DNA from 2 places in the Shewanella sp. WXL01 genome. Region 2 is predicted to be linked to the other one. Evidence: predicted binding sites of a transcription regulator. Region 2 holds the regulator's gene; the other holds the start of a gene.

Region 1 (8,488 bases), on a different contig from region 2:
GCGCTTTTTTAAATGGATTGTTATAGGTCAAAGTCAGCAAACTCATCGCTATCTACCGAGGCATCAATTTGCCCAACAAGGTAAGAAGAGACTTCCACTTCTTGAGGTGCTACCTGTACTGCATCACTTTCTAACCAGTTCTTCATCCATGGAAGCGGATTAGTTCTGTCTTCGTATGGCTGGATCAGGTTAACTGACTTCATACGTTGGTTAGTGATGTACTCAACGTACTGGCAAAGGATTTGCTCGTTAAGGCCAATCATAGAGCCGTCTTTAAACAGGTATTTTGCCCATTCTTTTTCTTGCTCAGCAGCCTCTAAGAACAAATTAAATGCCTCAGGCTCACACTCTTTGGCAATTTCAGCCATCTCAGGGTCATCTTTACCGCCTTGCATTAGCTGTAAGATATGCTGAGTACCATTGAGGTGAAGTGCTTCGTCGCGAGCAATTAATCGAATGATTTTTGCATTACCTTCCATAAGCTTGCGCTCAGCGAAAGCGAAGGAACATGCAAAGCTTACATAAAAGCGAATCGCTTCTAGTGCGTTAACCGACATCATACAAAGATACAGGGCTTTTTTAAGCTCGCGAGAATTAACGGTAATGGTTTCACCGTTGATCTCATGGGTGCCTTCACCATGTAGCTCATTTACTTGAGTCAATTTAATCAAGTGGTCATAAAAATGCGCGATATCGCCAGCACGCTTGAGAATTTGCTCGTTCTGTACAATATCGTCAAATACAGCAGATGGGTCATTGACGATATTACGAATGATGTGCGTATAGGAGCGAGAGTGAATTGTCTCAGAGAATGACCAGGTTTCAATCCAGGTTTCTAACTCTGGGATCGACACTAAAGGTAAAAACGCGACGTTTGGCGAGCGGCCTTGAATCGAGTCGAGCAGTGTTTGGTACTTAAGGTTTGAGATGAAAATGTGCTTTTCATGTTCAGGTAATGAACCATAGTCAATTTTGTCACGGCTAACGTCTACTTCTTCTGGACGCCAGAAAAAAGACAGCTGCTTTTCAATGAGTTTTTCAAATACTTCATATTTTTGCTGATCGTAGCGTGCAACGTTCACTGGCTGGCCAAAGAACATTGGCTCGTTAGTTGGATCATTAGGTGTTTGACAAAAAGTAGAGTAAGCCATTATTTCCGTTCCTAAAAAAGCGGGGCAGCCCCCGCGATTTCATATTAATTATTATTAAATCTTGCACGCACCGCCGGCACAATCGTTGTCTTCTTTCTCAACAGAGGTAATGTCATCATGTTGATCAGACGCGCCGTCACGAGTGTTGTGATAGTAAAGGGTTTTCACACCTAACTTGTACGCAGTTAACAAATCTTTTAGCAGCACTTTCATTGGTACTTTTTGATCATCAAAACGCGCAGGGTCATAGTTAGTGTTAGCTGAAATTGCCTGGTCAACGAACTTCTGCATTAAACCAACAAGTTGTAAGTAACCTTCATTGCTTGGCATGTTCCAAAGTAGTTCGTAATCATGCTTTAAGGTTTCAAAGTCAGGCACAACTTGTTTCAACTGACCGTCTTTACTCGCTTTAACACTAATTAAGCCGCGTGGTGGCTCAATACCGTTAGTGGCGTTTGATATTTGCGATGAAGTCTCTGATGGCATAAGTGCAGACAAGGTTGAATTACGTAGGCCATGAGTTTGAATGTCACTACGCAGCGTTTCCCAGTCAAGATGCAATGGCTCATCACAAATTTCATCAAGCGCGCGCTTGTAGGTATCGATAGGCAGAATACCTTTAGCGTAAGTGGTCTCGTTAAATAGCGGACAAGCACCTTGTTCTTTAGCCAGATTCATTGACGCTTTTAATAAGTAGAACTGAATTGCCTCGAACGTTTTATGGGTCAGGTTATTGGCTGAGCCGTCTGAGTAACGCTTACCGTTTTTAGCAAGATAGTTTGCAAAGTTAATAACACCTATACCCAAGGTGCGGCGATTCATTGAACCAAGGTGCGCCGATTTAATCGGGTAGTCTTGGTAATCAAGTAGGTTGTCTAACGCGCGCACAGCAAGGTCGGCTAGCACTTCAATTTCATCTAAGTTTTCAATTGCACCTAGGTTAAGTGCAGATAACGTACAAAGGGCAATTTCACCATTTGGATCGTCGATGTTGTTAAGTGGCTTAGTTGGCAGCGCAATTTCTAAACACAAGTTCGATTGCTTAATTGGCGCAACTTGTGGGTCAAACGGGCTATGAGTATTGCAGTGGTCAACGTTTTGTACGTAGATACGACCTGTAGAGGCACGCTCTTGCATCATAAGTGAGAACAAATCGACTGCTTTTAGCACCTTACGACGAATGCTCTCATCTGCTTCGTATTTTACGTAAAGCTCTTCAAACTTAGCTTGATCGGCAAAGAATGCATCATAAAGGCCAGGTACGTCTGATGGGCTGAACAAGCTAATGTCTTTACCTTGGATTAAGCGCTGGTACATTAACTTGTTTAATTGTACACCATAGTCAAGGTGACGCACGCGGTTATCATCAACGCCACGGTTGTTTTTAAGAACAAGTAACGACTCAACTTCTAAGTGCCAAATTGGGTAGAACAGCGTTGCTGCACCACCGCGCACGCCGCCTTGCGAGCAGGACTTAACTGCGGTTTGGAAGTACTTATAAAACGGTAGGCAACCTGTATGGAATGCTTCGCCGCCACGAATAGGGCTACCAAGCGCACGAATGCGACCTGCGTTAATACCAATACCAGCGCGTTGACTCACATACTTAACGATTGATGACGCTGTTGCATTAATTGAATCCAGGCTGTCATCACATTCAATGAGTACACATGAGCTAAATTGGCGAGTAGGGGTGCGCACACCAGCCATAATTGGCGTAGGCAGTGAGATCTTAAATGTCGATGTGGCATCGTAAAAATCTTTTACATACTTAAGGCGCGTTTCAGCTGGGTATTTTGCAAACAGGCAAGCTGCCACCAGCATGTATAGGAACTGAGCACTTTCATAAACTTCTTGGGTCACGCGGTTTTGAACCAGGTACTTACCTTCAAGTTGTTTAACCGCAGCGTATGAGAAGTTCATATCGCGCCAGTGGTCAATGTAGCTATCTAAAGTATCTATTTCTTCACGGGTGTAATCGGCAAGAATATGTTGATCGTATTTTCCCATCTCAACTAATTGAGTCACATGGTCATACAACTTCGGTGGCTCAAACTGACCGAATGCTTTTTTACGTAGATGGAAAATAGCTAAGCGAGCGGCAAGGAATTGGTAATCAGGTGATTCCGGAGAAATTAAGTCTGCAGCGGCTTTAATAATGGTTTCGTGGATAGCTTCGGTAGGAATGCCGTCGAAGAATTGTAAGTGAGAACGTAACTCCACTTCTGATACTGAGACGTTGTTGAGTCCTTTTGCCGCCCAAGTGATCACTCGGTGGATTTTATCTAGATCAATAGTTTCGCGTTCGCCACTACGTTTAGTGACCATCATGTTGCTATTCATTAAGGATTTGCCTTGGTTTTTATTATCAATATCTGCTGGTGCAGTTTTGTGTTGATCAAATACGCGATCAGAAATAGTTGAGTCCAGTTCACTATTATTGTCGCCTTAATATTCACGCTCTGGATTAACAAGCGGTTAAACTTTAAGCGCACCCCATATATATTGGGATTTTTATGGTTAACCTAACCCTAAGTGTAGTGTATTTCATCAACAGCAACACACAAGATATAGTGCTGTTAGAAATTAATGATACAAGATAGTGAGGTTTTAGCGGATTTGCAAGCTGCAATTTCGATAACATCCTGTGGATAAGTTGAGGATGTTTATTCGCTTAATTATGCAGGTTTGCTAAAGGGCAGAGCTACAGGCATATTCTGCGAATGCAACAGATTTTTAACATTAAAATTAGAACGGATTGATCGCTAAAATAAACACCATTCACAAATGTGATCGGCAAAATTTTAAGCAGTCTTTCTCAAACTTGATGTCGCTTTAAATCTATCTAGCAACCTGGGAACTATACGTTGCCCAAACAAAAACACATCTGTTAGACAATGAGTCCACTGAAAAGTAACAGACTAACATTAGAGCTTGGTCAAATTGACGACTTTGAAATTACCTAAGGTTGAGCAGAAGAGCTGCGATAGCAATGCAAAACTAGCGCTGCACTATTTACCTTAATAAGGCTACTTGAATAGCGCCAGGTAGTCCTGTGCTGATCCGAAGCGATATCGCGCAGGCCATTCATCAGGTGTATCTGTTTCATTCAAATAACCCCATAAGGCAACGCCGCCAATCATGTTAGCGTTTTGAGCGGCCGCTAGGTCGCGCTCTGCATCGCCTATATACAAGATGTGTTCAGGGTCGATACCCAATTGCTGCGCGGCAAGTAGCATAGGTGCACAGTTAGGCTTAGGGAACTTGGTAGTGTCCCCGCTAATGATTGTCTGACAGCGTTGAGTTAAACCTAGTGCTGCCATTAGAGGGCGGGTGAAACGGGCATGTTTGTTGGTCACAATGCCATAGGGAATTTGCTTAGCATCTAAACTATCGAGTAATTCATCCATACCCGCAAATAACTTAGCGTGTGAGCCATTGATTTGGTGATAGCGAGTAAGCATTTGTTGTTGAAGCGTATGCTGCAAGGTTTCATCAGCGTCAGGCAGCGCCGTTTTTACTAGGAACAAACTGCCATGTGATGCAGCGAACCTTAACTGTTCAAGAGGTTTTGTCGGCAGTTGGTTTTCGAGTAATACATCGTTGAGCGCAGCAACAAGATCTGGGGCAGTATCGGCCAACGTGCCATCGAGGTCAAAAAGTACACCTTGTATTTCATTGTTGCTGTTTGTTTGCATTATTAATTCCTTAGCGCCCAAAACAAATCGCACATTAATGTATTATTGATGTGCGATTGTTAAGTTATACAGTACGAGTACTATATTTGATGTATAGCGAATTTATGTAGAAGGTTAGTCAACCTTTTGCGTCGCAATCATATAGTTAACATCGACACTAGGTGTGTACTTAAAGACGCCAGAAAGTGGGTTATAGGTAATTCCTAACGCATCGCGGCAGATAAGGTCGGTGTTATCAACCAAAGCAATAAGCTCTGAAGGCTTGATAAACTTTGCGTGCTCATGAGTGCCAACAGGTAACATCTTTAAAATGTACTCAGCGCCGACAATGGTTTGAATATACGACATGAGATTGCGATTAATGGTTGAGAAAAACACATAACCACCCGGTTTAACCATGTCGCAGCATGCTTGGATGACAGACTGCGGGTCTGGTACGTGTTCTAGCATTTCCATACACGTCACCACATCATAATATTCTTTATGCTCATCACGGTGCGCTTCAGCCGTGTTTTTAAGGTAATTTACGTTCACACCTGCTTCAAGAGCATGTAGCTTAGCTACCTCTAACGGCTCTTCACCCATATCTAAGCCGGTAACATTTGCACCAATGCGTGCCATGCTCTCGGCTAGAATTCCGCCGCCACAACCAACATCTAATACTTGTTTACCAAAGATGCCCTTACTGGTGCGATCGATATAGTTAAGGCGCAGTGGGTTGAGTTGATGCAGAGGCTTAAAGTCGCCATTTGGATCCCACCAACTTTCTGCCATAGCTTCAAATTTAGCAATTTCTTGTGGATCGACATTTAGCGATGGAGATGATTGTTCAGACGGAGAGTGTGTCATAACGCTACCTTGCTTTTTATAATGCTCGCCATTATAGCGACAAGATTTTCAGCGTGAATAGCTTATTAATCACAATTTCACCGCCAAGGTGATAATCGGTCAGTTTTTGCCCAATATATGAGCCAACGTTTAATGTTATCGAGGTTAGCAATTGAGCACCTCATAGCTTTTATTAAAATGCCCAGAAAACGATGGCGTTTTTTTAAGCATTCAGACGTAAATACCTGCCTGAATAACAAGCTGTTACGAGAAATTTACTACAAAAAATCAAATGACGCTCCTTAGCCCTAGCACCAATATTATTCTGTGTTAGAATGCCAAATCACGTTTAAAAGCCAAACTGTAATATGGAAGTTTTGCAGTAAGCTAATTTTCAGGGGAACGAGCAGTTTATGACTGATCTGGCATCATCAATTTCGCCAATTAACATTGAAGACGAGCTGAAGAACTCGTACCTAGATTACGCCATGAGTGTAATCGTTGGTCGTGCGCTTCCTGATGTTCGTGACGGTTTAAAGCCGGTTCATCGTCGCGTGTTATTTGCGATGAACGAACTTAAAAACGATTGGAACAAACCATATAAAAAATCCGCTCGTGTCGTCGGTGACGTAATCGGTAAATATCACCCACATGGTGACTCTGCTGTATATGACACAATTGTACGTATGGCGCAGCCATTTTCGCTACGTTACACATTGGTTGACGGTCAAGGTAACTTTGGTTCGGTAGACGGTGACTCTGCAGCGGCAATGCGTTACACCGAAATCCGTATGGAGAAGTTAGCGCACTCTTTACTTGCAGACTTAGATAAAGAAACTGTTGACTATGTACCTAACTATGACGGTACAGAGCAAATTCCAGCGGTATTGCCAACCCGTATTCCTAACTTACTTGTTAATGGTGCTTCAGGTATTGCGGTTGGTATGGCAACCAATATTCCGCCGCACAACTTAACTGAAGTCGTTCAAGGCTGTTTAGCATTAATTGAAGAGCCAAGCCTTTCAATTGAGCAGTTAATGGAGCACATTCCTGGCCCTGACTTCCCAACAGCTGCAACTATCAACGGTCGAAAGGGCATTATTGATGCTTATAAAACAGGCCGTGGACGCGCTGTTATGCGCGCCAAAGCAGACATTGAAGAAGAAAATGGTCGCGAGCGCATCATTGTTACTGAAATTCCTTATCAAGTTAACAAAGCGCGCCTGATTGAAAAGATTGCTGAGCTAGTTAAAGATAAGCGTATTGAGGGCATTTCAGGCCTGCGCGATGAGTCTGACAAAGACGGCATGCGTATCGTTATCGAAATTAAGCGCGGCGAAGTAGGCGAGGTTGTACTTAATAACCTGTACGCTCAAACGCAAATGCAATGCTCTTTTGGTATCAACATGGTGGCATTGACCAATGGTCAGCCTAAGTTGTTCAACCTTAAGGAAATGCTAGAGAGCTTTATTCTTCACCGCCGTGAAGTTGTTACTCGTCGTACTGTATATGAGCTACGTAAAGCTCGCGAACGTGCACATATTCTTGAAGCACTAGCCATCGCACTTGCCAACATCGACCCTGTTATCGAGCTAATTAAAAACTCTCCAACCCCAGCGGAAGCGAAAGTTAAGTTAGTCGCACAAGGTTGGGATTTAGGTAATGTTAAAGGCATGCTTGAAAAAGCAGGTGATGATGCAGCGCGCCCTGAATGGTTAGAGCCAGAGTTTGGTATCCGCGATGGTCAGTACTACCTAACTGAGCAACAAGCACAAGCTATTCTTGAACTTCGCTTACACCGCTTAACCGGCCTTGAGCATGAGAAGATCTTACAAGAATACGAAGAGCTATTAGAGTTCATCGCAGGCCTATTACATATTCTTAATAACCCAGTTCGTTTGATGGAAGTCATCAAAGAAGAGCTAGAAGAGATCCTTGAGCAATACGGTGATGAGCGCCGCACTCAAATCAACCAAAATGAAGTTGATATGAGCCTTGAAGATCTGATCAATGAAGAAGACGTTGTCGTGACGCTTTCTCACCTTGGCTATGCCAAGTACCAACCGCTAACTGACTATCAAGCTCAGCGCCGTGGTGGTAAAGGTAAAGCAGCAACGAAAGTGAAAGATGAAGATTTCGTTGAGAAGCTACTTGTTGCTAATACTCACGACACCATCTTATGTTTCTCTGACTTCGGTAAGATGTACTGGTTGAAGGTATACCAATTACCATTAGCGAGCCGCACTGCACGTGGTCGTCCGATCATTAACTTGCTACCGCTAGCAGATGGCGAGCGCATTACTGCAATTTTACCGGTTCGTGAATACGCCGATGATAAGTACATCATTATGGCGACAGCGCACGGTACAGTTAAGAAGACAGCATTAACTGCCTACAGCAACCCTCGTGCAAACGGTATTATTGCTGTGAATCTGAAAGATGGCGATCAGCTAATTGGTGTTGATATTACTAATGGTAATGACGACATCATGCTGTTCTCAGACGAAGGTAAAGTAGTACGCTTTAATGAGAAAGCACGTGATGCTGAAACCGGTGAAGTGAAGATTGACCCAGAAACGGGTGAAGAAGTCATTGCACTTCGCGCTATGGGACGTACCGCAACAGGTGTTCGTGGTATTAAGCTTGAAGGCGATCAAAAAGTGGTTTCACTTATCGTACCTAAAGGCGATGGCGCAATCTTAACGGTAACTGAAAACGGTTACGGTAAGCGTACTGAGCTAACTGAATACCCAGCTAAATCTCGCGGCACTAAAGGTGTGGTTTCTATCAAAGTTAGCGAGCGTAATGGCG
Region 2 (8,488 bases):
ATGACCATTAGAATGGTTATTTAATCAATGGCTAAGACCTGTTCCTAGCATAAACAAGGTATTAAAAAGGCATTAAGTATCCACTTAATGCCCATTAGTTTTATCGATGCGACTTAATAGAGCAGCGGTATTAGCTTAAGCGAAAAAGTAAGCTAACCCTTGCAAGCAAATCAGTGCAAATACTCCAGCCAACACGTCATCAATCATAATACCAAAGCCACCATCAACCTTGGCATCTAACCACTTAATTGGCCACGGCTTGATAATGTCGAAAAAGCGAAATAGACCAAAGCCTACTAGCAGCCATATCCAGCCCGCTGGCGCCGCGATAAAGGTGATTAGTAAACCTGCCACTTCATCCCATACAATCGCCCCATGATCGTGCACCTGCATATCTTTAGCGGCTTTATCACAGATATAAATACCAGCGACGATGCTCACTAAGGTTAACGTAAGATAAATAGGTAAGCTAAGTGGCGCCATTAACAGATATAGTGGGATAGCAGCCAAAGTACCGAAAGTGCCGGGCGCTTTAGCAGCTAAACCGCTACCAAAGCCTAGCGCTAAAAAGTGAATTGGGTTAGCAAGCGATAAACGCTTAACTGCAGGGTCTTGAGATAGAAATTTCATTAAAAGTGTTCAAAGCCGTTTTGTTCAATCTGGTAAGGCTGGCCATCTTGTACCAACTTAAGCTTATCACCCGGGCAGATTTGACCAATTTTGACAAACTTAACCCCGGCATGAAGTAAAGCGGTATCAATGGCGCCGCGCTGAGCCTCAGGTACAGTAAATAGTAACTCGTAATCTTCACCGCCGGTTAATGCATAGCTTAACGCCTTTTCTTTATCGACACTCTCAAGCATGGAAGTTGATAAAGGAATGGCATCGACATCAATAATCGCGCCTACATTTGAGGCCTTTAAAATATGCTGAATATCTGAGATTAAGCCGTCAGACAGGTCAATTGCACTGGATGCTAATGAGCGCAGCGCTTGACCTGCAAGTACGCGAGGTGTTGGATTGTAATGACGGTTAATCAAGTAGCCTTTGTAATCAGAGCTAACCTCCTGCTTACCAAGCAAGATATCTAAACCTAATGCCGAGTCGCCTAGGGTGCCTGTAACATAAATCCAGTCGCCATTGTTTGCACCAGCGCGAGTAAGCGCTTTACCGTGCGGTACTTGACCATGAATTGTCACTGTAATCGACAATGGACCGCGAGTAGTATCACCACCCACCAGCGATACACCATAGTACTCAGCAGCTTCAAATAACCCCTGACTAAACTGAGTCAGCCATTCTTCATTAACTTCAGGCATGGTTAACGCAAGCGTCATCCAGGCAGGCTCGGCCCCCATGGAAGCAAGGTCTGATAAGTTTACTGCTAGAGATTTATAGCCAAGAGCACTGGCTGGTATTTCAGACAAGAAATGAACATTCTCGACTAAAGTATCGCATGAGATCGCCAGCGATTTACCTTCAGCAGGTAACACGATAGCGCAATCGTCACCAATACCAAGCTCAACATCTCGCCTGTTTAAACCATGGTCACGAAAGTAATGTTCAATTAATTGGAATTCTTTCACAGTGGTTGTTTGCGCTTACGCGCTACCTTGTTTGCACCTTGAATACGCCTAGCAAGCAACAAATGAAAAACGGCATCCGAAGATACCGTTTTCAGTGTTACTTTTGCTTGACTAACTTATCCAGCAATCCGTTAACGAACTTGTGGCTATCATCAGCACCAAATGCTTTCGCTAGCTCAATTGCCTCGTTAATTGCCACTTTAAATGGCACATCATCACGGTAGGTTAGTTCATACGCAGCTAGGCGAACAATAGCCTTCTCTACTGGAGAAACGTCATCAAAGTCACGGTCTAGGTGAGGTACAAGACGCTCATCGATTTGTGCAGTTTTAGACGCTACGCCCGCCAGTAACTCACGGAAGTAAGCAAGGTCAACGCCATCTGTCTTTTGTTCAGTTAAAAACTCATGTTCAACATCAGCAACATTGTTTTGGCTAAGCTGCCATGAATAAATAGCTTGAACAGCTAAACGACGTGCCTTACGGCGCTCTGAAGGCTTCATTAAATTTCCTACTATACCAACTGTTGTTCTAGATCTTGCAGCACATTAACCATTTCTAGCATGCCAAGTGCAGCTTCACCGCCCTTGTTACCAGCTTTAGTACCAGAGCGCTCAATCGCTTGCTCGATGGTATCAGTTGTTAATACGCCAAATGAAACTGGAATATCGTATTCAAGTGCCACTTGAGCTAGGCCTTTGTTACACTCGCCAGCCACCATATCAAAGTGTGGAGTGCCACCGCGGATAACCGCACCTAGAGAGATAATTCCGTCAAACTTACCGCTAGCAGCCACACGGCGTGCAGCAAGTGGAAGTTCTACTGCGCCTGGTACACGTACAATAGTGATGTTGTCATCTTGTACCTGACCAAAACGCTTAAGTGTGTCTAATGCACCTTCAAGCAGGCTTTCAACAACAAAAGAGTTGAAACGCGATACAACAATCGCCACTTTGGCATTTTTCGCTTCGATATTACCTTGAACTACGTTCATTCTTATCTTACCTAATTTAGCTAAAGCACCCAGCTCGGGTGAAAGAGGCGCTATGATACCATAGCCACCCTTGTTGAGCGCAATGTAATTAATGAAATTGTTAAATAGTAAGCTGTAAAGGCTTACTCAGATATATACTCTGTTACTTCTAACCCAAAACCTGATAACGAATGATACTGTTTTGGTGAGCTAAGTAGGCGCATAGTACTCACACCAACATTAGCTAGAATTTGTGAGCCAACACCAACGCGGCGTGACGTACCTTGCCACTTAGCAGGTGCAGCAGCTTCGCCTTTATCTTCCGCTTCAAACGCTTTGACTTTGGCAAGGATGTCACTGCTATGCTCTTGATTGCCCAGCAATACCATCACACCACCTTCAGTTGCAATGCGCTCCATGGCTTTCTCTAGTGGCCAGCTACGCTGCTGATCACGCTCAGAATGCAATAGGTCATTAAAGGTGTTTTGTAGATGCACGCGCACTAGGCAGTTTTCAGTCACATCGCCTTTGAGTAGCGCATAATGCAGCTGGTTGTCGATAGTGTCGCGGAAGGTCACTAGGTCAAAATCACCAAAGCGTGTTGGTAGCTTACACTGGGCTTCACGCACCACAGTGGTTTCTTTGTTGTTACGGTACTCGATTAAATCGGCAATGGTGCCCATTTTAATACCGTGCTTTTCGCTGAACACTTCAAGGTCTGGCATGCGCGCCATAGTGCCGTCTTCATTAAGAATTTCGACAATCACGCCTGAAGGTTCAAAACCAGCTAAACGCGCTAGGTCGCAACCGGCTTCAGTATGGCCTGCACGGGTTAACACGCCGCCATCTTGCGCCATTAACGGGAAGATGTGCCCTGGCTGAACAAGATCGGCAGCTTTGGCATCTTTAGCTACCGCCGCTTGCACAGTCACTGCGCGGTCATGGGCAGAAATACCAGTCGTCACGCCTTCAGCGGCTTCAATTGATACCGTGAAGTTAGTTGAAAACTGTGCGTTATTATTGGTTACCATTAACGGCAGATTTAGCTGCTGACAACGCTCTTTGGTCATGGTCTGGCAAATCAACCCTCGGCCATAAGTCGCCATAAAGTTGATTGCTGCAGGAGTAACACATTCAGACGCCATAATGAGGTCGCCTTCATTCTCCCTATCTTCATCATCCATCAAGATAACCATCTTACCCTGACGAATATCTTCGATGATTTCTTCTATGCTGTGTAACGCCATATAAAAACCTTTTTGCTAGTCGCTCGTTTTAGAGTTGTTGTCTCTATTATTGTCACCCGAACCATTTTAATACCAATTGGCATCAGGCTCAGGCGTTTGATTTATTCTGTATCTTTGCCGCAAACTTCGGCTTTTCTCTTGCTAAGCGGCGCTTGAGCTAGCGCATAAAACCTGACTTTGCCAGCAGCTCCATGGTTACACCTGAGTGTTCGCCTGCATCTTTGGCTGCACTCGGGTCCATCAACCTTTCAAGATAGCGGGCAATTAAATCCACCTCTATGTTGACGCTATCCCCAGCTTTCATGCTAGTTAACGTGGTTTCGGCTGCGGTGTGCGGCACGATAGTGAGGCGGAATTTACTGCCATCAACTTCATTCACCGTTAAGCTCACACCATCAATAGTAATTGAGCCTTTATGGGCTATATAACGCGCTAACTCTTTTGGCGCATCAAGCCAAAACTCAATTGCTTGACCACGCATTTCGCGCTTAACCACTTTGGCAATGCCGTCCACATGACCACTTACCATATGACCACCAAGACGCGTATTAGCCGTGACTGCTTTTTCAAGATTGACCTTTTGACCAACTTGATAGTTTGCAAAACCCGTAAGCGCCACCGTTTCAGCAGACACGTCTGCCACATAACCATTTGCTAAGCACTCAACTACGGTTAAACACACACCATTAGTAGCAATACTGTCACCTAGCTTTACATCGCCAAGATCTAACTTACCGCTATCAACCGTCAAACGGATATCATTACTTTGGCGCTCAATCTTAGTTAAGGTACCAAGGGCTTCAATTATCCCTGTAAACATATGCTCTCGCTTTGAAAAATTATTCTATAAACTCAGTTTCTAATTAGTTTGCTCGTTGCCAGTCATGCGCAGCACTATCTTGGTGTCTTGCCCTACCCTTGTTTGCTCAACAACTTCTCCAACAGGAAGCTGATCCATTTGTAAATAGTCAGGTAAGTTAAGCATATTTCTGCCCTGGCTTCCGAGGATTTTCGGCGCCTGATATATCACCAACTCGTCCACTAATTTTTGCGCCACAAAACTGCCGCTCAACGTGGCGCCAGCCTCAACAAACACCGAGTTACAAGATTCGCCCAAATGTACTAAAACTTGTTGCAAGTTAATGCGACCTTTATCATCTAAATCCGCCTTGAAAACAGAGACATGTGATGGAAGTTGGCTTTTTACTAATTCAGGGTAAGGTTTTGTAGTCACCAGCAAGATGGGGGAGTCGATTGCAAACAACCGATATTCTGCCGTTAAGCTCGCGTGGGTGTCTAGCACAACCCTAAGCGGTTGGTGAATCTGTGTTTCATGAAGGGAATTTTTAAGGCTACCTAACTCGTCATAACGCACATTGAGACTTGGATCATCCATAGTGACAGTGTTGACGCCTGTTATAAGCGCGCAGTGCTGAGCACGCAGGCGCTGCACATCTTGCCGAGCTTTTGGGCCAGTGATCCATTTAGACACACCATTACTCAATGCAGTTTTGCCATCTAAACTGGTGGCAACCTTAACTGTCACCCAAGGCAAGCTCGTTTTCATGCGCTTCATAAAGCTGCGGTTTATTGCATAAGCCTGTGCTTCAAACAAGCCCACATCAACTCGAATGCCCGCTTGTTCAAGCATATTGATGCCGCGACCTGCAACTTGTGGATTGGGATCTAATACTGCAACAACCACTCTGGCGACTTTTGCATTAATTAAGGCCTCGGCGCATGGCGGCGTGCGCCCATAATGGCTACAAGGTTCAAGGGTGACATACGCCGTCGCGCCCTGCGCGCTAACTTGCTGTTGTTTAAGAGTGTTGAGCGCATTCGCTTCGGCGTGGCCTTGCCCTGCCACCTTGTGATAATCCTCGGCAATAATAGTGTTGCCTTTAGTTATCACACAGCCAACACAAGGGTTTGGGCGAGTGGTATAGCGACCGCGCTCAGCAAGCTGCATAGCACGGGTCATCATTTGCATGTCGAATGTCGACCAAGTGGGCATTGAACGTCCTAGTAACTATATTAAGAAGAGATTATTCTTGTGCCGGCACTACTTTTGTAGCTTAGCGATGGCCTCACCAAACTGGGAAACATCTTCAAATGCGCGGTAAACAGAAGCAAAACGAATATAGGCAACTTTATCCAATGACATCAGCTGATCCATCATTAGATTACCTATCATCTCTGAGTTGACTTCCCGCTCGCCTGTAGCACGTAACATAGATTTGATTTTACTCAGTGACTGCTCAATTTGATCCATTGACACTGGACGCTTCTCAACCGCGCGCAGCATACCGCCGCGGAGCTTCTCTTCATCAAATGGCTGACGAGTGCCGTCTTGCTTAATCACTCGTGGCATCACCAGCTCCGCCCCTTCAAAAGTGGTGAATCGCTCGTGACACTCCATACACTCACGGCGGCGTCTAACCTGATGGCCGTCTGCAACTAATCTGGAATCAATAACTTTAGTATCTGTCGCGCTACAAAATGGGCAATGCATTGTGCCTCCGCAGAAAAACAAAATGGCCGCTAACATTAGCGGCCATTGAAGTTTATCTTATTTACAGCAGTAGGTTAAGGTGAAAGGCTAAAAACTGCGCCTCTATCTCGTTATGCAAAAGCACCTAAAGCATAAGCACCTAAAGCACAAGCGCCCTACGCATGATTGCGCTGATTAAGCGTAAACCGGGAACTTAGCACATAGCTCAAGCACTTGTGCTTTAACACGGTCAATCACATCTTGGTTTTGTGCATCATCAAGAATGTCACAGATCCACGTTGTTAGCTGCTTACACTCAGCTTCTTTAAAGCCACGGCGAGTGATTGCTGGCGACCCAATACGGATACCAGAAGTCACAAACGGTGAGCGTGGATCATTTGGCACTGAGTTTTTGTTTACTGTGATGTTGGCGCTACCAAGCGCTGCATCAGCTTCTTTACCTGTTAGCTCACGACCAATTAGGTCAACTAGCATTAGGTGATTGTCAGTACCACCAGAAACGATTTTGTAACCGCGCTCAAGGAACACTTCAACCATAGCTTTAGCATTGTTCACCACTTGCTGTTGGTAAACTTTGAACTCAGGCTCTAACGCTTCTTTAAATGCAACCGCTTTACCTGCGATAACATGCATTAGTGGGCCACCTTGGCCACCTGGGAATACTGCAGAGTTTAGCTTCTTATATAAGTCTTCATCGTCTGCTGCAGAAAGAATGATACCACCGCGTGGGCCAGCTAGCGTTTTATGGGTAGTTGACGTCACAACGTGCGCGTGTGGGATTGGCGTTGGGTATACACCAGCTGCAATTAAACCAGCAACGTGCGCCATATCAACGAATAGGTAAGCACCAATTTTATCAGCGATTTCACGCATTCTCGCCCAGTCAACAATACCTGAGTATGCAGAGAAACCACCAATCATCATCTTAGGCTTGTGCTCTAAAGCTAGCTTTTCCATTTCGTCGTAGTCGATTTTGCCTGACTCGTCGATACCGTAAGGGATGATGTTGTAAAGCTTACCAGAGAAGTTTACTGGTGAGCCGTGAGTTAAGTGACCACCGTGAGCTAGATTCATACCTAGAACTGTGTCACCTGGCTGAAGCAGCGCCATAAATACCGCACTATTAGCTTGTGAACCAGAATGCGGCTGAACATTGGCGTAAGTTGCACCAAATAGCTCTTTCACACGGTCAATAGCTAGAGTTTCAACGGTATCAACATACTCACAACCACCGTAGTAACGCTTGCCTGGGTAACCTTCTGCATATTTGTTGGTAAGCTGAGAACCTTGCGCTTCCATTACGCGTGGACTGGTGTAGTTTTCAGAAGCAATTAGCTCGATGTGCTCTTCTTGACGAAGCGTTTCGTCTTCGATCGCTTTAAATAACTGAGGATCATAATCGGCAATGTTCATCGCTTTTTTAAGCATGTTAACTCCAAGCAAGTTCTTATATATAGGGTTGCGCGGTATTCTACTCTGCAAGTGAGCTGAATCACACCCCAAATAACATGAAATTCACTGTGTTTTAAATTCAAAACGATTCATGCTTGATTGCCTATTGAAACCACAGCGATAAGCGCATCGCTTTCCAAGGGATTTATTATTGAGTTGTTGAACTTATCGCGTAAACTTAGCCAATCTAGATAAAAAGGATATAACAACCTCATGGCGCAATTCGTATATAGCATGCTGCGAGTGGGCAAAATCGTCCCTCCGAAAAAGCAAATTCTTAAAGATATTTCGTTAAGCTTTTTCCCTGGAGCAAAAATTGGTGTTCTTGGTCTAAACGGCTCAGGTAAATCAACCCTTCTAAAAATCATGGCGGGTTTAGATACCGAAATTGAGGGTGAAGCGCGCCCAATGCCTGGCCTAAAAATCGGTTACCTACCGCAAGAGCCAAAGCTTGATGAATCACAAACCGTGCGTGAAGCCATTGAAGAAGCGGTAGCTGAAGCCAAAAACGCCCTAACTCGTTTAGATGAAGTTTACGCTTTATACGCAGAGCCAGATGCAGACTTTGACGAGCTAGCTCGCGAGCAAGGCGAACTCGAAGCCATTATTCAGGCAACCGATGCACACAACCTTGATGCGGTGTTAGACCGCGCTGCTGATGCGCTACGTCTGCCAGATTGGGATGAGAAAATTGCGGTACTTTCAGGTGGTGAGCGCCG

The links. Region 2 encodes NrdR, which represses ribonucleotide reductase genes. Its sites were predicted from a motif close to AAACACNANATNTNGTGTTT; they were not measured.
Region 1: a site for NrdR is predicted at 3,711-3,730, ahead of nrdA (class 1a ribonucleoside-diphosphate reductase subunit alpha). Genes of this name have one in related genera too.

What each region holds. Positions count from the first base shown of each region.
Region 1 is NZ_JAAIKQ010000002.1:885,846-894,333, forward strand. Features, by position in the region: gene yfaE (class I ribonucleotide reductase maintenance protein YfaE) at 1-46, opposite strand, end outside; gene nrdB (class Ia ribonucleoside-diphosphate reductase subunit beta) at 21-1,151, opposite strand; gene nrdA (class 1a ribonucleoside-diphosphate reductase subunit alpha) at 1,206-3,494, opposite strand; gene G3R49_RS08885 (HAD family hydrolase) at 4,181-4,849, opposite strand; gene ubiG (bifunctional 2-polyprenyl-6-hydroxyphenol methylase/3-demethylubiquinol 3-O-methyltransferase UbiG) at 4,964-5,698, opposite strand; gene gyrA (DNA gyrase subunit A) at 6,091-8,488, shown strand, end outside.
Region 2 is NZ_JAAIKQ010000001.1:936,558-945,045, reverse strand. Features, by position in the region: gene G3R49_RS04075 (phosphatidylglycerophosphatase A) at 136-630, opposite strand; gene thiL (thiamine-phosphate kinase) at 630-1,586, opposite strand; gene nusB (transcription antitermination factor NusB) at 1,684-2,088, opposite strand; gene ribE (6,7-dimethyl-8-ribityllumazine synthase) at 2,100-2,579, opposite strand; gene ribBA (bifunctional 3,4-dihydroxy-2-butanone-4-phosphate synthase/GTP cyclohydrolase II) at 2,702-3,805, opposite strand; gene G3R49_RS04050 (riboflavin synthase) at 3,963-4,625, opposite strand; gene ribD (bifunctional diaminohydroxyphosphoribosylaminopyrimidine deaminase/5-amino-6-(5-phosphoribosylamino)uracil reductase RibD) at 4,665-5,819, opposite strand; gene nrdR (transcriptional regulator NrdR) at 5,868-6,317, opposite strand; gene glyA (serine hydroxymethyltransferase) at 6,492-7,745, opposite strand; gene ettA (energy-dependent translational throttle protein EttA) at 7,983-8,488, shown strand, end outside.